Regions from separate parts of the Salinicoccus sp. RF5 genome, predicted to be linked through region 4. Evidence: riboswitches for the same ligand, from Rfam matches in the RefSeq annotation. Region 4 holds a riboswitch; each other region holds the start of a gene.

Region 1 (4,893 bases), on a different contig from region 4:
ACAAGGTCGGCAAAACCTACGAAGCTGAGGAAGTAGCCGAGAACCAGCGCACTCGGCAGCAGGATATTGTAGCGACGGCTCTTCGGCTGGCTGAACCTGACAAGAAACGGGTACAGCATGCCGACAGCTGTATTGTAGATGACAAGCAGCATCGCTATCGAGAGCAGGAAGCCGAGTATCGGATGGATTTCGTTGGCCAGAAGCAGCATCGGCAGTTCAAATTCATTCACCTGGTCCATACGGGCCAACAGGCCATTATTAATGAGGAACATGAGCAGAATGATGATGATGCTCCCTATCATGCCGCCCCAGCCAGCTACTTTCCTTGAACTTGAATCAGAACCCATCATCGTAAGGAAGCTGAAGGCTACCGCAATCGTAAAGCCGCTATATGTAATGGCATCCCACCACCACGGCCCGAACGTCGTTTCAGAAGGTTGGGCATGTTGATCCACTTCACCAAGTGATACAGCTGGACTCAGGAAATTGACGACAGCAATGATCACCACAAGTGCAAGCAAGTACGGCGTGATGGCTCCGAGAGCCAGGACAATCCGGTTGAAGCCCATATTCAATGTGATATAGACGCCGATAATCAGTATGAGCGACCCGATCCATGGTGCTACACCAAAACTTTCATAGAAGGTCGAGCCTGCGCCGGCAAACATGATGACGGCTACTCCATACAGGAAGAACGCAAGCACAATGTCGATGATCCGTCCGAATATATTCCCGAACATGTTCAGGAGGGAATCCACATGGGACTCCGCCTTGATGTCGAAACCGACATCCGCTGTCCATTTACCAGTAAAAAGTATCAAAAGACCTGACAATAATATCGCAAAGATGCTCACTGCACCATTATTTGTGAAAAACTGGAGTATCTCCTGTCCGGTGGAGAACCCCGCTCCAACTACTACACCTGTATAGGCAAAGCCTATCTTCAAGGCTTGTCTGAAATTCTGCAATTTGACCACTCCGAATTATCTTAATATTTTAAAAACAATAACTTCATATTAAACTTATTGAAGAAGGTTGGCAAATGAAGAAAGACCTTCTCCCATCATTTTATCTTCGTCACTGCCAGTCGAGCGAATCGAAGAACTTCCGGGTATCCTCAAAAAGCGCTTGCTGATCTCCGCCCCTCGTCATCAGGTGGCCGGTGTCCGCATAGGACTGCAATGTCTTTTCATTATGGCTAATGCCATCATATATATGTTTCGCACTGTCCATGTATGCTTCCGCATCCTTCCCTCCATACTTGACTGCTGCCGGAACACCAATATCTCCAAGATTCCCATGTACTTCGTCGATCAGCTTCCGGAAGTCATCCAGACTTTCCATCGGATTGTCCTTGTAGTACTGGACCCTCTCCATGATCTTTTCATCATCTTCTCCAGTAAACTTCAGGAAGTTCTTCGTATAGTTCAGGACTCTTCTGTTTATATCCCCAACATCTCTGCCCTGGGGCACAGACATGGCCACAATGCCATTGATGCTGTCGAGTTCCTCGGCTGCCCTGAGGGCGAGCACACCGCCCAGGGAAACACCGCCGACTGCTATGCTTTCATGCCCTTGATCCTTGAGCTGATCATATCCATCCAATACATTTTTCCACCAATCTTCAGGGCTGCTCTGTACAAGTGCCTCCGGTCCCATGCCATGTCCCTCGAAGCTTGGTACATGGACGGTATATTCGTGCTGCTCAAGGTGCTGGGCCAACGGCTTCATGTCCCTGACCGTTCCGGTGAAGGAATGGAGCAGCATGACTGCCCTGGGGCCACTTCCATAGTTCAACGCTTCAGGCTTTACGATTTTCATGATTTATCCTCCTTCTGGATATCTGGTGTCCGATGATATATGTATTCCGCTTCATCCTCATCGAGCCTATAGTCCTTCTTCATCATTGTAATTATCTCCTCTTTCGTCTTCCCCGCCCCATGCGCTTTTGAAACCCGGCTATACAATTCTTCAATGTAATTATGTTCAGACATGCTTTTTTTGGTCCTGTCCAATTGATGACGGCTCAAAACGAAAAGCACAAGAGCTATGACCATCAGAATGATGACCAGGAAATCGATCATATCCTCTCCTCCTCTCCATTATTTAAATTTTTAAAAGTGTTTGACAAATTGTCCTCCATTATAGTAACATAGTCTCTAATCAAATATTTGCTTATCCAGAGTGGTGGAGGGATTGGCCCTGCGAAGCCCGGCAACCTTTTAAGTAAGGTGCTAAATCCAACAGGTACGTTCCTGAAAGATGAGTGACTCGAGAGTCTCCCTTAATCTTTGGGCAGGCTCTTTTTTATAATATATTACTGGAGGAATGAAACAATGACAGAGAATCATCGCTTCGAAACTAAACAGCTTCATGCCGGACAAGAAGTGGACCCTACCACAAATTCACGCGCGCTTCCCATCTATCAGACGACTTCCTATGTATTCGACGATACTAAGCATGCTGCAGAACTATTCGGCCTGCAAGATGTAGGCAACATCTATACCCGTATCATGAATCCAACGACTGCCGCTTTGGAGACGCGTGTTGCAGAACTCGAAGGTGGAGTTGCCGGCCTTGGCGTTGCATCCGGCATGGCTGCCATTACATACGCCATACAGGTTATAGCAAACGCCGGAGATCACATCGTCTCCTCCGCCAGCCTGTATGGGGGAACTCACACACTGTTCACCCATACATTCAAAAAGTTCGGTATCGAGACCAGTCTTGTCGATGCGAAAGATCCTGAGAACGTTTCACGTGAAATCAAGGAAAACACTAAAGCGATCTTTGTAGAGACCATCGGCAATCCGGAAGGCAACGTGGAAGATTTGGAGGCATTAGCGAAAATCGCAGAGGATAATGGTATACCACTTATCGTGGATAACACATTCGCCACTCCGTACCTCTGCCGTCCAATCGAGCACGGCGCACACGTAGTCGTCCATTCGGCCACAAAATTCCTTGGCGGCCATGGCACTTCCATCGGGGGCGTAATCGTTGATGGCGGAAACTTCAACTGGGATAACGGAAAATTCCCTGGACTGACGGAGCCGGATGCGTCCTATCATGACCTTGTCTTCACTGATGCGTTCGGACCTGCTGCCTATGCATTCAAGATCCGTACTACCCTGCTCAGGGATACCGGAGCTGCACTTTCTCCATTCAATGCATTCCTGCTCACACAAGGAATCGAAACATTGTCACTCCGGATGGAAAGGCACGTGGAGAATGCAAAGGCCGTTGCAGAATTCCTGGAAAACCACGATAAAGTGGAATGGGTCGACTATGCTGGCCTCGAATCCAGCGAGTATCATGAGCTCCAGAAGAAATACCTGCCGAAAGGTGCTTCTTCCATATTTACATTCGGTGTCAAAGGCGGATATGAAGCCGGAAAGACGTTCATAGAATCCCTCGAACTCTTCTCACTGCTTGCGAATGTCGGGGATGCCAAGTCACTCGTCATCCATCCCGCTTCCACCACCCATTCCCAGCTTAAGGAAGATGAGCAGTTGGCAGGGGGGGTAAGACCGGAAATGATCCGTCTGTCTGTCGGATTGGAGCATGTGGATGACATCATAGACGATCTAAAAAAAGGTCTGGATGCGATTTAGATGCCTATAAAAATCATTGAAGGCCTCCCGGTACGGGAGCGCCTCCATAAAGAAAATGTATATACAATAGAAGCGACCCGTGCGCATACACAGGATATACGTCCGCTGCGTATGTTGATTTTGAACCTGATGCCTAAAAAAGAGGAAACGGAACTTCATCTTTTGCGCCTTCTGGGCAATACACCGTTGCAGATAGATATCGATTTTATGTATATGACCACACACCACAGCAAAAATACGCCGACCAGCCACCTTCAGAAGTACTACCACAACTTGGACGAAGTGCGCAATCGGCGTTATGATGGCATGATCGTCACAGGTGCACCAGTGGAGAAGCTCGATTTTGATCAAGTCGATTACATCGAAGAACTGCGTGACATCATCGAGTGGTCAAGAACCCACGTCTTCTCCAGGTTCTTCATCTGTTGGGGCGCCCAATTCGCCTTGAACCACTACTTTGGCATACAGAAATCAATTTTGCCCACCAAGTTGTTCGGCGTCTTCGACTATAATAACCTGATGCCGACCCATCCCCTTCTCAGAGGGTTTGATGATGTGTATCAGGTGCCCCAGTCACGTCACACCCAGGTAGATATGGATGCGATAGATGGCACTGAGGAATTGAAAGTCCTCACCTCACATCCGCAATTCGGCCCGGACATCCTGAGTACAGAGGATCAGCGGGATCTGTTCATATTTGGCCATCTGGAATATGAAAGGGATACACTAAAGAATGAATATGACCGCGATCTGGCCAGCGGCCGTGAGATTGCCATCCCACACAACTACTTCCCTGAAGACAATCCGACGGCGGCTCCAATATTCAGCTGGAAAAGCCATGGCCATCTCCTTTTCAGCAACTGGATCAACGAAACTTATCAGAATACCTACTATGACCTGACAGAATTAAAATAGCCTGCGATAGGATCGCAGGCTATTTTTTATAGTTTATGGGAGAGTGGGTAATTCTTCAGGTTTTCATGTTGCCGCTTTCTGGAGAGTGCCATGAGGTGGCTGAAAAATGAAGCGGCATAAACCTCCAAGCTCTGATCCTGTAATCTTCCTACATTTTTACAAATGACCTGCTCTTCCCGCGCTTCATCAAATACGGGAATGTCATTTTCCATCTTGTATTCTGCAATACGGCCTGCAACTTCCATTCTTGCTTCAAATATCGCAATCAGTTCTGCATCCAGCTCGTCGATTCTACGCCTCAATTTTTCATGTTCATTCATGGTCATCCCTCCTTAACCTGGATTTATTGCTGGACGATCTGCTT
Region 2 (4,893 bases), on a different contig from region 4:
TCTTCCTTGCTGTATAGTTCGAAAGTCAGTTCCTCGCGTGCAGTCCGGTCCGGGTCATAGAGCGCGTGCCGCTTATTCCCCCCATATATGAAAGTGCGTGCAATACCGACTGCACCGAGTGCATCAAGACGGTCGGCGTCCTGCACGATCGCATCCTCCACGGTAGCGACTTCGACGGTATTGTTCCCGCCCTTGTAGGAAACCGCCTGCATGGCGTGGATGATGCGTTCGATCACATCTGCCCCGACTCCGCGCGCTTCGAGGAATGTCTTTATCACTTCAATCTGTGCATATTCATCATCAGTCAGCTTATAGTCGATCATGTCATGGAAAAGGGCTGCGACCTCTATGATGAATCGGTCTCCCCCCTCTTCTGCCTGGAGCATGCGTGCGTTATTATATACACGCATGACGTGCCAATAGTCATGTCCCGTACTGTCCGAATCGTGGAATTCATATACCCGTGCCTTTGCGTCTTCGATGATGCTGTGGTGATCCATAATCCATACTCCTTTTAAATTTCATGCTGGAACCTGCACTGGTTCATTCACCGGCTATTATATCATGATTGCGGTGTCCGGTTGTTCCATAAAAAAACGGGATCCATGCCAAAAGCATCGTCTCCCGTTTTGATATGCATCAGCCATATTACGATAATGGGAAGCATGGTTCATCTTCTTTATATATTCCAATAAATTATAGCAATGCCTCTATTTTTAATAAACTACACTATAGACCTCCGCACTATGAAAAACCGGTCTGGAGCCAATAGTTGGCTTCAGACCGGTCTGCAAGAAATATCTTCATCTTCTATGCCTATTCACTTTTTTCGGAGAACTGGAGCTCCAGCTGTGCCTTTACATCCTTGCTCACCAGTACACCGCCTGTTTCCAGCTGCTGGTTCCATGTCAGTCCGAATGCTTCACGGTTGATCGTGAACTCGGTTTCGAAGCCGTGGACTTCCTGTCCCCAGGGGTTTGTCCCCTTGCCATTGTACTGGAGGTCGATTGTCATTTCCTTCGTGATGCCGTTCATCGTCGTCTCACCTGTCACCGATACAGTATCCCCGGACTTATTGACATTACTCGATTTGAACGTGATTTTCGGATTCTTTTCCACATTGAAGAAATCCTCTGATTTCAAATGTGCGTCCCGGTCTTCATTTTTGGTGCTTATGCTGTTTACATCTATTTCTGCATGGACTTCAGCGTCCTCGAAAGTTTCGAGACTATTCGTTTTTACTTCAAAATGAAAATCTTCGAAGTGCCCCTTCACCTTTGATACCATCATGTGCTTTACCTGGAATCCCACTTCAGAGTGGGCTGGATCTGTTACGAACGTTGTCATCGTCAAAAACCTCCAATAATTATTATCTCTAATTCAAGATAATTATATTTTACATCACTTACTTACTTTAAGCAAGTTAATTATTAAATATATATAAATGATGAGGATTTGTTTCGTTTCATCTTCTATGGGAAATAATGAAGTAATTGCAAATATGGTCAGAGGAGGAACTTCAATGGCAATAGTTGCGGCAACGACGGAAGGGTCCATAACCATACACCGGAACATATCAATAGGGAGATACAGGATGACATTCAGCGCAGCATCGATCATTATCGGGCAAAAGACGAAAAGGATATCAGAGAACGTATTGATGCATTGGAGAGGGAGTGGAACACTGAACGGGTCCTGGAGGCGAACGCCAGCACCCTGGTCATCATCGGCAGCATATTGGGTGCCTCCGTCAGCAGAAAGTGGAATCTGCTTCCCGGAATCGTCGGTTCGTTCCTGCTCCAGCATGCAATCCAGGGGTGGTGCCCGTCCCTATCAGTAATACGCCGTCTCGGCATCAGGACGCCGGGGGAAATAAACCAGGAGAAAAATGCGCTTGAAGACCTCCTCGAATGACATCAAGAGTACACTTGACAGAAAATTCTTTATACTTTAAAGTATTATTTAATATAATAATCGAACTCTTATCGAGAGAGGCGGAGGGACTGGCCCAACGAAACCTCAGCAGCGGACCCCAGGTACCGTGCTAATTCCAGGAGCACTGCTCGAAGATGAGATGAATGGATGATGATCATCCCCAATTTATCCACTTCGGACAATTGGGGATTTTATTATATTAATATTATTGGAAAGAGGGATCAGCATGACGAAAACGGCAGTCGAAGCACCATTCAGGGCGGATCACGTGGGGAGCCTGCTGCGGCCCGACAGCATACATAGGGCGCGCAAGGACCATCAGGAGGATAGAATCTCCTATGAACAGCTGAGGGAGATCGAGACCGAAGAGATCAGGAAAGTGGTCGACAAGCAGATTGAAGTGGGCCTCAAGGCGGTCACCGACGGCGAATTCAGAAGGCGCTTCTGGCATACCGATTTCCTTGAACACCTGGATGGCGTGGAAGGCTACGTCCCAGATACCGGGTTCCAGTTCGACGGCATCGAGACCGAGCGGTATGATGTACGCGTTACAGGGAAAATCGCATTCAATAAAGAGCACCCGCATATAAAGGACTTCATCGAATTCAAGGAGATCGTCGGCGACCGGGCGGTGCCTAAACAGACGATTCCAAGCCCGAACCAGATGTTCAATGCCGGCATCCGGAACCAGGATATATATCCCGATGTCGAAACATATGCCAAGGATGTCATCAAGGCCTATCAGGATACGGTACAGGCGTTCTATGATGCAGGGTGCCGCTACCTCCAGTTCGATGATGTATACATTGCGGGGCTCAATGCGCCGGAGATTCCATTCAATGACAGCGGCTATGACAGGGAATCCCTGATTCATCTGGCACTGAGGGTGCTCAACGGCGTACTCGAACAGAAACCTGAGGACATGGTCATCACCACACATCTCTGCCGCGGGAACTACAGGTCGAAATGGGCATTCGAGGGCAGCTACGCCAAAATCGCCCCCGTGCTCTTTGCCAAGGAGAAGGTTGACGGATTCTTCCTCGAATATGACGATGACCGTTCCGGAGACTTCGAACCGCTCTCCTACATTCCTAAAGAAGGTCCGCGGGTTGTCCTTGGACTGTTCACCTCAAAGCATGGTGAGCTCGAGGATGAAGATGTGATCAGGGAACGGGTTGCGGAAGCATCGAAATATGTTTCCAAAGATCAGCTCTGTCTGAGTCCCCAATGCGGCTTCGCCTCTACACACCACGGCAATGAACTTACTGAAGAAGCCCAGTGGAAGAAACTTGAATATATCGTATCGCTTGCAGAGAAACTTCTGTAAGAATAGAAATAAGGCCCCGTTGAGGCCTTATTTTTATGGATGCTGTAATGTCCGGTTGAAGAATTCGAGTATCTTACTGTTCATGTCATCGATGTTCTCCTGATGCATGTAGGTATGCCCTTCATTTTCATATGCCGTGAACCCGACATACTGTCCGTTCTCCTTCATCGCCTCCACCATCTGGACCGATTCGCTGTATGGGACACGGGCGTCATGGTGGCTGTGGAAGACCATCAGCGGCACCGATATATCCTTACTTCTCGAGAGGGGCGAGATGTCGTCCAGAAACGCACCTGATTCTTCTATCGAGCCGTATTCTGCAGCACGCAGCGCCCTTCTCCACGGCGGTGTATGTTCGAGGAAGGTCCTGAGGTGCGAGATGCCGACGATATCTACTGCAGAGGCCCAAAATTCGGGATGATGGGTAACCAGAAGAAGCGTCATCAGCCCGCCATAGCTCCTGCCCATCACCGAGATGCGGGAGTCTTCAGCCCTTCCATCCTCCACCAGATGACGCCTCAGTTCGATAACATCCTTCATCGCATCCAGGCGCTTCTCCTTGTCATCAGCTTCAAGATAGCTGCGTCCATAGCCTTTGCTGCCCCTGATATTCGGCACAACGACCTGGTAACCTGCCCTGTTCAGCTGGTAATAGAGCGCATTGAATTCCGGCCTGGCCTGCGATTCCGGACCTCCATGTATATGGATGACAGTCTTCTTCCCTTCCTGGTCCGTCTCATATATGAAATATGGCACTTCCAGATCGTCGAATGAATGATAGGATGATAAGCGCCACGAAACTTCCGACACCTGATCAGTGTTTCCGAGCACAGTTTCCATCTCACCGGTTTCAAGTGAATGCCGGCATATTCGATGCGGCTGGTCGACCGAGGAATGGATCAGGAACAGCTCCCGCCCTTCTCCGTAGGCCAAAGAATGCACGACGCCATCGCCTATGACCCCCAGTTTCTCGGTCGACGATGTTTCAAGATCCATCCGATAGAGTACGGATTGTCCATTCTCATTGCACGAAAGAATCGCTTCCGTCTTGTCTACGGATACTTTGAAATGTTCAACGTCCCATTCGAATGCAGTGAGCCGCCGATGACTGTCCTCTTCCACGTTGATTTCATGGACGTTCATATATCCATCATGCATGTCGCTGAGGCACAGGCACCTGTCTTCATGGAACTTGAAGGCGGAGAATCGGGCTTCGGGTAACGGCACATCCTCCATTTCATCCTTATCCATATCATAGATCATCAGCGCTTCATCAATGTTATTCACATCTTTCGACAGCAGCAGTCTGTCCGCAGGGAGTTCGGAAATGAAATGGACTGGTCCCCCAAAAGTTCGAAGCACTCTGACAGATCCTTTGGCATGGACAAGGCAAAGGTCAAAATTGGAGGATTCATGGTGGTTGCGGACCATGGTATATATGTTCTGATCATCATCATATTCCCCATAATGGTGGAAGTAGTCGGGATCTTCAATCAGCGTCCCGATCCCCTCCCCGTCCATCATGTGGAACTGGTTCCGCTCGTTTCCATGGTAGTCCACTGCGATTGTAATCTGTCCGTCTTCAAGCCAATAGTTCTTGACGTTCTGTTCGAGCCTGGTGAGCTGCATTT
Region 3 (4,893 bases), on a different contig from region 4:
GGGCGCAAGCATCGGAAATATGCAGTTCATCGGAGTCTATACCGTCCATGATGAAGTCAGGCCTTTCGTTAAAGGGGTCTATCTTGCTGAAGTGGCGGACATGTTCTTCAAATGCGAATATATGGAGACATATGGGCCGGTACTGTACAAGGCGGTCGAAGACATACCCGAGGAGCGCCGGAGCTTCCTCCTTGATGATCCATGCATCGACTATCTGTATCAGAAGAGCCGGAATGAAGGCCAATTCAAATAAGGGAGCCGGACATCAGTATCACTGATGTCCGGCTCCCTTGAAATTTTATTCCGTTATAGGCTGAATCCGCCCTTTTTGGCGATGTCTTCGGATTCGGTACCGAACTTCTTGAAGTTTTCGATGAATGCTTCCTTGAGCTTAAGGGCCTTCTCATCGTAGGCTTCCTCGGACACCCATGTATTGCGTGGGTTCAGTATTTCCTTCGGCACACCGGCAACTGAAGTCGGGATGCTGAGGCCGAATGCGGTGTCCTCCTCGAATGCATTGAGGGCGAGTTCTCCGCTGATGGCACGTCTTACCATGGACCGTGTGTACTTGAGGTCCATGCGTTTGCCGACACCGTATTCGCCGCCGCTCCAGCCGGTGTTGACGAGGTATACATCCACATTATGCTTGTCGATCAGGCCACCGAGCATATCTGCATATGTCTTGGCATGCAGCGGCAGGAATGGTGAACCGAAGCATGTCGAGAATACAGGCTGTGGTGTCGTGATGCCGCGTTCCGTCCCGGCAAGCTTTGAAGTGAAGCCGCTCAGGAAGTGGTACATTGCCTGCTCCCTGGTCAGCTTGGAGATTGGCGGCAGCACACCGAATGCATCTGCCGTCAGGAAGATGATCGTATTCGGATGTCCGGCGACGGATGGAATGCGTGCATTATCGATGTGATCAAGCGGGTAGGCGGCACGTGTATTTTCCGTCAGGGAGCCATCATCATAGTCCGGCTTTCCTTCATCGTCGAGAGCGACGTTCTCCAGAACGGAGCCGAACTTGATCGCCTTGAAGATTTCAGGCTCCTTCTCGGGGGAGAGGTTGATCGTCTTCGCGTAGCAGCCGCCTTCGATGTTGAATACACCGTCTTCATTCCAGCCATGCTCATCATCGCCTATGAGTTCGCGCTGTGCATCTGCAGACAATGTCGTCTTGCCCGTGCCGGAGAGGCCGAAGAACAGGGCAACGTCCTTGTTTTCCCCTACGTTGGCGGAGCAGTGCATGCTCATTACACCCTGTTCTGGCAGCAGGTAGTTCATGATGGAGAAGATGGACTTCTTCATTTCTCCCGCATACTCCGTACCGCCGATCAGGATGATGCCCTTCTCGAGGGATACGATGACGAATGCTTCCGACTTCGTGCCGTCGGTTTCCGGGTCGGCCTTGAAGGTCGGTGCAGAAACGATCGTGAACTGCGCATCCATGCCGAGGGCTTCTTCCTTCGTTTCCGGACGGATGAACATCGTGCGTGCGAACATGCTGTGCCAGCTGAACTCGGTCACCACGCTGAGGTTGAGGCGCGTCTTCTCGTCAGCACCGGCATAGCCGTTGAAGACGAAGACTTCCTCCTTCTGTCCCAGGTAGTCGATGACCTTCGTGAACAGGTTGTCGAAGACTTCTTCGGAGATGGGCTGGTTGACCTCACCCCAGTCTACCTTGTCCTTTGAGGTGCCATCTTCGACGATGAAGCGGTCCTTTGGGCTGCGTCCGGTATATTTTCCGGTTTCAGCACGGAGCGCACCCGTCTCCGTCAATCTGCCTTCTCCCCTTTTCAAAGACTTTTCAACAAGCTGAGCAGTGGAAAGCTGGACATGCGAAGTATCCTTAGCCACCAGATTTTGAATGCTTTCGGAATGGTTTACCATAATTATTGCCCCCGTTTTATGTAGTATACAAAGTAATTGGTACTTTCACGAATTAGTATAACACATTGATAATTAATGTGACATAATAATTGTAAAATAATATTACCTTGATTTGAAACCCATCATCTAGTATATTATATGTTAAGTTATCTCTTATCAAGAGCCGGTGGAGGGAACATACCCGACGAAACCCAGCAACCTCTTTTCAACAAAGAAAGGTGCTAAAGGATGCAGAAGTTATTCTGATCGATAAGGGGAAGAGCGGAGCCTTTTCTCGTATTATTGGGAAAAGGCTTTATTTTTTGCTACTGGGAGATAGCTAATAATCATAAAGGAGATTTAATTAATGGCAGAGCGTAGACTTTTCACTTCCGAATCCGTAACGGAAGGTCATCCGGATAAGATCGCAGATCAGATATCCGATGCAATACTGGACGAAATACTGAAGGGGGATCCGCATGCCCGGGTCGCCTGTGAAACTGTAGTGAATACCGGCATGGCACTGATCGTTGGAGAAATAAGCACAAACACCTATGTCGACATCCCGAAGATAGTGCGGGAGACGGTGAAGGATATCGGTTATGTCCTTGCCAAATACGGCTACGACTATAAGACGATGTCAGTCCTGACGGGCATAGATGAGCAGTCCTCGGATATCGCCCAGGGGGTGAACAACGCAGTTGAGACGCGGGAGACCGAGGCGGTCTCCACCGGAGCAGGGGACCAGGGTCTGATGTTCGGCTTTGCGTGTGATGAGACTGAAGAGCTGATGCCTCTGCCGATCGCCCTTGCGCACAAGCTTTCAAGGCGCCTCACTGAAGCGCGCAAGGAGAATATCATCGACTACCTGAGGCCGGACGGCAAGACGCAGGTCACCGTCGAATATGACGAGAATGACGAGGTCAAGCGGGTGGATACGATCGTCATCTCGACGCAGCACCATGAAGAGGTGGAGAAGGAGACGATCCAGCGTGATCTGATCGAACACGTCATCCGTGAGGTCGTTCCGGCTGAACTGCTTGATGAAGAAACGAAATATATCATCAATCCGACAGGGCGCTTCGTCATCGGCGGCCCGCAGGGCGACGCCGGACTGACTGGAAGGAAGATCATCGTGGATACCTACGGCGGCTACGCACGCCACGGCGGGGGAGCCTTCAGCGGCAAGGACCCGACCAAGGTTGACCGCTCTGCAGCCTATGCAGCACGGTACATCGCCAAGAACATCGTGGCTGCAGGCATTGCTTCGAAATGCGAAATCCAGCTGGCATATGCCATCGGGGTCAGCGAACCCGTTTCAATATCCGTGGATACATTCGGCACCTCCTCCTACAGCGAGGCGGACATCGTCACGGTCATCAGAAGGCTCTTCAACCTTTCACCGGACGGCATCATAGAGATGCTCGACCTGCGCCGTCCGATTTACAAGAATACGGCGAGCTACGGACACTTTGGCCGTGAAGACCAGGATTTCCCGTGGGAAAAGCTGGATAAGGCAGCGCAGCTCAAAGAGGAGCTCTCGGCTATAAAAGTGAACTAGACACAAAAAAGGCTCCGGAATATTCCGGAGCCTTTTTATGCATGATCTGCTACTCTGTATCTTGTTCTGTCGTGACTTCATCTTCCATCGTGGTTTCTTCCATCGTTTCTTCTTCCATTGTTGTTTCTTCAGTGGTGGTTTCTTCTTCCATCGTGTCCTCTTCGGCAGAGTCACCGCCGCATGCGCCCAGTACGAGAACTGAAGCAAAACCGCCGGCCATTAGATACTTTCTGAGTTCCATGATAAACCCTCCTGATTTCTAATAGTCTGCATGTTGGATTGCCTGCCAGTTTCTCTCTCTGCCCGGCAAGTTAATATATACTTACCCGGAGTATTAGCAGTAAAACATATCAGGAGCCGATATGCACTGAATTTCGAGTGCCGGGAGGCCTGGGAATTATAATGCATATTGTAGATTCACACGGATATGATAGATGGCAAATAGATTTTCATTAAAATATTTGTTTTTGACCGTAAACATATATTATTTTGGTATAATGAACAAAGTCTTAGGCAAGACGACAAAATTATAATATGGAAGGGAATTGAGAAGGAGCTATGAATACGGAAATTTTCACTGACCCAATCGTCATTGCGCTGGCGGTACTGCTGCTTGCCATTGCCATCGCTTTCCTGGTCTATTACCTCAAGTATAGAAACAGGGTCAACGCGCTCAAAGAGGAGTATGGCAAGGAAAAGGAAAGCCTCGTAGAGAAGTATGAATCCGACAATGAAGAGCAGCGTCTCGAGTATAGGAAGGAAGTATCTTCGCTGAACGAAAAGTACCATAATGATACGACCCTGCTCAACAACAAGCTCTCCAGCCTGCGCCAGTTCACGGTGGACAAGGGGGAGTACCTGACCGACCTCTCTCTGATCCAATTGAAAGATCGTCTTGTACGTGATGAGAAGATCAGGGAAACGGACATGTATATACTGTCCAACGTCTATCTGCCATCAAGGAACTATACAAATACACGCAAGATCGACCACCTGGTGCTTACACGCACCGGCATCTATCTGATCGATTCCAAGTACTGGAAGGGTCACATACTGCACGGCGTGGATGAAAGCAACTTCGAGCAGCTGCCATATATCGAGTCGTTCTTCGACCTTCTGGATATCGACAAGTCGAAGGAGCAGACGCTGATCTTCGAAAAGTCGGATGATAAGAATGTATCGGTCAACTACTATAATGACACCATAGAAGAAACGAAGATTTCGGCCGAGAAGCTGAAGAACGTCTTCAAGCTCGAATATGATGTCGTGCCGATGCTGTACTTCAATCCGCAGGACAACGGAAACTACTCCATCAGCAACTACTCCAATGATCCATCCATAAAAGTCCTTGTCGGTGAGGAGGAGCTCGAGAACTTCTTCTTGAAGTATGTCTTCCATGGAAGGTTCCAGTACACCGTCAAAGATCTGGATGAGATTGCAGAGGCGATCTTCCAACTGAATCCGTA
Region 4 (4,893 bases):
TCTTCACTCCAGTCAGGTTGAAGATCGAAGGCGCTGAAGCATACGAACTGACGAACCTTCACTATACCGTCAAAAGGCTCGAACGCTTCAAAGACCGGAATGTGCTCATCTCAGGCGCCGGCAATACGGCGGTCGACTGGGCGGATGCACTCTCGGAAGTCGCTGCCTCGGTCACGATGGTCTACAGGAGTGAAGAAATGAAGGGGCATGAAGCGATGATCGCCTCCCTTCACCGGAAAGATAATATTCAGATGTGCGCGCAGTGTGCAATAGAGATGCTCCATCCGAACGATGCCGGTGATGCCATCGCCTCGGTCAAACTCAATAATGGTCTGTCACTCGATGTCGACGATGTCCTTGTCAGCCACGGCTATGAATCAAACTGTGAATTCCTCAACTCCCTTGAAGGCGACATCAGGTACAACGACCATCAGATGATCAAGACCCATGATGTCGCGGACACACCCGTGCCCGGCATCTATGCCTGTGGTGACCAGATCGTCTATGACGGCAAAGTCCGGCTGATCGCCGGATGCTTCACAGAAGCCGCCCAGGCAGCCAATCATGCGAAGACATTCATCAAATCGGATGCCCCTGAAGATGGCATGGTCTCCTCACACAATGACATCTTCAAGGAAAAGAACAAGGCTCTGATCCGGAAGATGCACTGATAGGTCAGTAGAACTCGCATGTCGGGCTTGACGCAGTTATTCCGGCAGAGCAGACCGTCATCTTTATGGCAGCGAAAGCTGCCTCTTTTTATTGTACCTCCACTAGCTTCAATGTAAGTTTGACCGGGCTTCTTTCAACACATACATCCCTCATCAATCCAGCATATATGCCAGCTTTTCAGATATTTTCCTCGGCTCACTCATACTGTCGAACTCGAATTTTTCGCCATTTATGAAGACCGTCGGCACAACCAGAATTGAACGCTCCAGCGCCTCCTTTGTAATATCGAGGCTCAAGTTCATCGTACTCCTCTGCTCCTGGCAGCCATACTCCTGCTCCATCATCTGTTCGATTTCCCCGCTGTCGAGATGCGCCCATTCCTTCTGTGTCAGGAACAGGGACTTCATGATTTCATATGCTTCATTGGGCTGGTTATAGTCCAGAAAAAGGTTGGCTATCGTACCATGGAGCAGCCGCACCTTCGGTTTGTCATAGTGCTTTATGGTGTATCGTACTTCCCCCGATTCGACACGCGGCATCACAGCTTCGTGGGCAGCCAGAAAAAAGTTGTGGCAATACGGACAGGCGGTGTTCAGAAAAACTTCAACATGCTTTTTGGCCCCATCCCGTCCAAAGCTTAAAGGTGGTGCATATTCCATACTCATGGTATCCCCTCCACTATTTTATTTTTGCCATTCAAGTATAGAGCAAGGTGCAATCGATGTGAAGATTCATGTCATCACCCGAATTGTTTGGAATAAACAAAATATTTCCTGTTGACAGTGTGGACGAAAGGCGGTAAAGTTTGTCTTAAATTAAATTGAGATGATTCTTATCCAGAGAGGTGGAGGGACTGGCCCTTTGAAGCCTCGGCAACAGCCTTAGCCGGCCCGTGCCAATTCCAGAAGCGTAATTGCTTGAAGATAAGAAGAGATGTATTCCTGCCCTCTTCTTCTATGAAGTGGGCTTTTTTATTTCTCATGACCATCATCAAACCATTGGAGGCTGTTCACCATGAAGGATAATACACGGGGCAATCCACTCGCACTGCTCCCACTGCTCATTTTTGTCGCACTGTTCATCGGTACTGGCATCATCACCCGGGACTTCCAAGCGATGCCGATCACCGTTGCACTCATCGTCGCCATCGTTGCAGCGATGCTGATAAAACCGAAAGACCGTCTGAATGAGAAGATCGGTATCGTGACCCAGGGTGCCGGACGGGAGAACATCATGCTGATGGTGCTCATCTTCCTACTCGCCGGCGCATTCTCGCAGGTCGCAGAGAATATGGGGGCTGTGGAGTCCACAGTCAATCTCGGCCTGTCACTCCTGCCGAGCAATCTGCTGCTGATCGGCCTGTTCATCATCTGCTGCTTCATCTCCATTTCGATGGGGACCTCAACGGGTACTGTCGTAGCACTTGCCCCCATCGCCATCGGCATAGCCGGACAGACGGATCTTTCACTGGCCCTTGCACTTGCCACAGTCATCGGCGGCGCCATGTTTGGGGACAACCTGTCGGTCATTTCCGATACGACGATCGTTTCCACACAGTCCCAGGAGGTCAAGATGTCTGATAAGTTCAAGACGAATTTCTTCATTGTGCTGCCGGGCGCCATCGCAACAGTCATCATACTCTGGTTCATCTCGTCCGGACAGTCGACGACCCCCGCGACGGATCTCGACTACAACCTGTTAAAAGTACTGCCCTACCTCGCTGTTCTGATAATCGCACTGCTCGGGGTCAATGTATTGATCGTCCTTTCCGGAGGCATTGTCTTTGCCGGACTCGTCGGCTTCCTTGACGGGTCCTATACATTCACATCATTCGTCACTGCTGCCGGCGAAGGTATCGGCAATATGCAGAACATTTCCATCATCGCCATACTGATCGGCGGACTCATCGCACTGATCCAGCATTACGGCGGCATCGACTACCTGCTCCACTTCATCACGAGCAGGATCCGCTCCAGAAGAGGTGCAGAGTTCGGGATCGCTTCACTCGTCAGTGCAACAGATCTCAGCACCGCCAACAATACGATTTCCATCATCATCACGGGACCCCTGGCCAAAGACATTGCCGATGAATATGGTGTCGACCGGAGGAAGTCCGCGAGCATCCTCGATATCTTCGCCGCCGCCTTCCAGGGACTCATCCCCTACGGCGGACAGATGCTCGCTGCGGCAGGCCTTGCAGCCATTTCACCCGTCGCCATGATTCCGTATTCCATCTATCCCGCGATGCTCCTGATCTGTGGCATCATCGCGATACTCATTGGTTTCCCACGGAAACTTAATGCGTAACGGATGTCGTCTATTCACAGTCGCAGCGTTTCCGACTGCGAGTTAGGCTCCCAATTCACCATCGCAACCGAAACGATGGCAAGTTAAACCGCTAATTCACCATCGCAATCGAAACGATGGCAAGTTAAACCGCTAATTCACCATCGCAACCGAAACGATGGCAAGTTAAACCGCTAATTCACCATCGCAGCCGAAACGATGGCAAGTTAAACCGCTAATTCACCATCGCAGCCGAAACGATGGCAAGTTAAACCGCTAATTCACCATCGCAGCCGAAACGATGGCAAGTTAAACCGTTAATTCACCATCGCAGCCGAAACGATGGCAAGTTGGACGAAAAACACTCCCCCATCAAAAATGACCTGATCCTCTTAGGACCAGGTCATTTTTCGTTTGATTCCAAAATTATTCAGGCTGTGTCATTTCAAATGCCGTCAGGACCATCATCTTCACGCCGTCGATGAAGCTGTCTTCATCGATGCCGAACTTCGGATGGTGGTGTGGATATTCCATATCCTTCTCCTTGTTGCCTGCACCGATCCAGGCATAGGTCGCCGGTATGATGCGGGAGAAGGCGGCGAAGTCTTCCCCGCCCATTGCGAGCGGATACTCAAATACCTTGTCCCCAAATTCCTCTGTCGCCATCCTTCTGACCCTGTCCGTCACAGCATCTTCATTCACTACAGCAGAATAGCCGTAGTTGAATGAAAAGTCATAAGTTGCCCCGTACATGTCGCAGACGCCTTTGACCGCCTTTTCCATACGCTCTCTGACCATCTCCCGTGTCTCATCATTGATGGTGCGCACGCTGCCTTCGAGCATGGCGTTGTCCGGGATGATGTTCTTCGCACTGCCGGCATGGAATTTCGTCGTCGAGATGACGGCGGAATCGAGCGGTGAAGCAATCCGTGAAATGATCGTCTGGAACTGGCTGATGATCTGACCGCCGATGACGATCGGGTCGATCGAGTTCTCGGGCTGTGAGGCATGTCCGCCCCGTCCCTGGATTTTCAGGTCGAATGTGTCGGAATTCGATGTGATCGGTCCGTTCGTGATGCCGATCTTGCCGGTCGGTATCGGCGTGAACAGGTGCTGCCCATAGATGAAGTCGAGATCATCAAAAAGTCCGGTAGCCACCATTTCCTGCGCCCCGCCCGGCGGTTCCTCCTCAGCATGCTGGAAGATCAGATAGACTTCGCCGTGAAGGTCATCGATATTCTGCACGAGCACTTTGGCGGCACCGAGCAGGATGGCTGCGTGTCCGTCGTGGCCGCATGCATGCATCACACCTTCCTTCTCGGAGACGAAATCGATATCGCTCCTCTCCTCCTGTATCTGGAGGGCATCGATGTCTGCACGGAGCCCGATCTTCCGTCCCGGCTTCGCTCCCCTGATGATGCCGAGGACGCTCGTTTCCGTCGGCTGGGAGATTTCAATGTCCCCCATCTTTTCAAGTTCCGACTTTATATAGCTGCTTGTCCAATGTTCCTGGAATGACAGTTCAGGATGCTTGTGCATGGTGCGGCGCCATGTGACGACTGCTTCCATTACTTTTTCAATCTGTTGTTGCAGGTTCATTTTCCATTCTCCTCAATTATCAAGATTCAGGCAGGTAGATCGGTCCGTCGATACCGAGAGGTATGCCGATCAGGTACCATACAATGAGTAGTATCGTCCATGCGAAGAACAGGACGATCGAATACGGCAGCAGGGCCGACAGCAGTGTGCCGAGTCCGGCGTTCTTATCGTAACGCTGCGCAAATGCGAGCAGCAGCGGCAGATACGGCAGCATCGGTGTGATCGGATTCGTGAATGAATCGCCGATACGGTAGAGCATCTGCGTGAATGCCGGGTCATAGCCGAGCAGCATGAACATCGGTACGAACACCGGGGCCAGGATGGCCCATTTTGCCG

The links. A riboswitch is a leader RNA that binds a small molecule or an ion and turns the genes downstream of it on or off. The one in region 4 is predicted to bind S-adenosylmethionine.
Region 1: it holds a riboswitch for S-adenosylmethionine, as region 4 does, so the genes downstream of both, LLU09_RS11715 (O-acetylhomoserine aminocarboxypropyltransferase/cysteine synthase family protein) here and LLU09_RS08355 (Na+/H+ antiporter NhaC family protein) in region 4, are expected to answer to the same signal.
Region 2: it holds a riboswitch for S-adenosylmethionine, as region 4 does, so the genes downstream of both, LLU09_RS00135 (5-methyltetrahydropteroyltriglutamate--homocysteine S-methyltransferase) here and LLU09_RS08355 (Na+/H+ antiporter NhaC family protein) in region 4, are expected to answer to the same signal.
Region 3: it holds a riboswitch for S-adenosylmethionine, as region 4 does, so the genes downstream of both, metK (methionine adenosyltransferase) here and LLU09_RS08355 (Na+/H+ antiporter NhaC family protein) in region 4, are expected to answer to the same signal.

What each region holds. Positions count from the first base shown of each region.
Region 1 covers NZ_JAJGRC010000004.1:170,747-175,639, reverse strand. The annotation lists gene LLU09_RS11730 (YkvI family membrane protein) at 1-947, opposite strand, end outside; gene LLU09_RS11725 (alpha/beta hydrolase) at 1,078-1,821, opposite strand; gene LLU09_RS11720 (hypothetical protein) at 1,818-2,084, opposite strand; SAM riboswitch class I at 2,173-2,269, shown strand; gene LLU09_RS11715 (O-acetylhomoserine aminocarboxypropyltransferase/cysteine synthase family protein) at 2,337-3,614, shown strand; gene LLU09_RS11710 (homoserine O-succinyltransferase) at 3,615-4,529, shown strand; gene LLU09_RS11705 (chorismate mutase) at 4,556-4,849, opposite strand; gene aroF (3-deoxy-7-phosphoheptulonate synthase) at 4,873-4,893, opposite strand, start outside.
Region 2 covers NZ_JAJGRC010000001.1:2,819-7,711, reverse strand. The annotation lists gene LLU09_RS00150 (HD domain-containing protein) at 1-500, opposite strand, end outside; gene LLU09_RS00145 (YceI family protein) at 817-1,347, opposite strand; gene LLU09_RS00140 (YgaP family membrane protein) at 1,666-1,914, shown strand; SAM riboswitch class I at 1,980-2,076, shown strand; gene LLU09_RS00135 (5-methyltetrahydropteroyltriglutamate--homocysteine S-methyltransferase) at 2,162-3,262, shown strand; gene LLU09_RS00130 (alpha/beta hydrolase family protein) at 3,296-4,893, opposite strand, start outside.
Region 3 covers NZ_JAJGRC010000001.1:63,118-68,010, forward strand. The annotation lists gene ytkD (RNA deprotection pyrophosphohydrolase) at 1-253, shown strand, start outside; gene pckA (phosphoenolpyruvate carboxykinase (ATP)) at 307-1,887, opposite strand; SAM riboswitch class I at 2,038-2,143, shown strand; gene metK (methionine adenosyltransferase) at 2,234-3,427, shown strand; gene LLU09_RS00495 (hypothetical protein) at 3,477-3,668, opposite strand; gene LLU09_RS00500 (nuclease-related domain-containing protein) at 3,986-4,893, shown strand, end outside.
Region 4 covers NZ_JAJGRC010000002.1:289,593-294,485, reverse strand. The annotation lists gene LLU09_RS08365 (NAD(P)/FAD-dependent oxidoreductase) at 1-671, shown strand, start outside; gene LLU09_RS08360 (thioredoxin domain-containing protein) at 825-1,337, opposite strand; SAM riboswitch class I at 1,502-1,602, shown strand; gene LLU09_RS08355 (Na+/H+ antiporter NhaC family protein) at 1,687-2,979, shown strand; gene LLU09_RS08350 (amidohydrolase) at 3,385-4,557, opposite strand; gene LLU09_RS08345 (AbgT family transporter) at 4,577-4,893, opposite strand, start outside.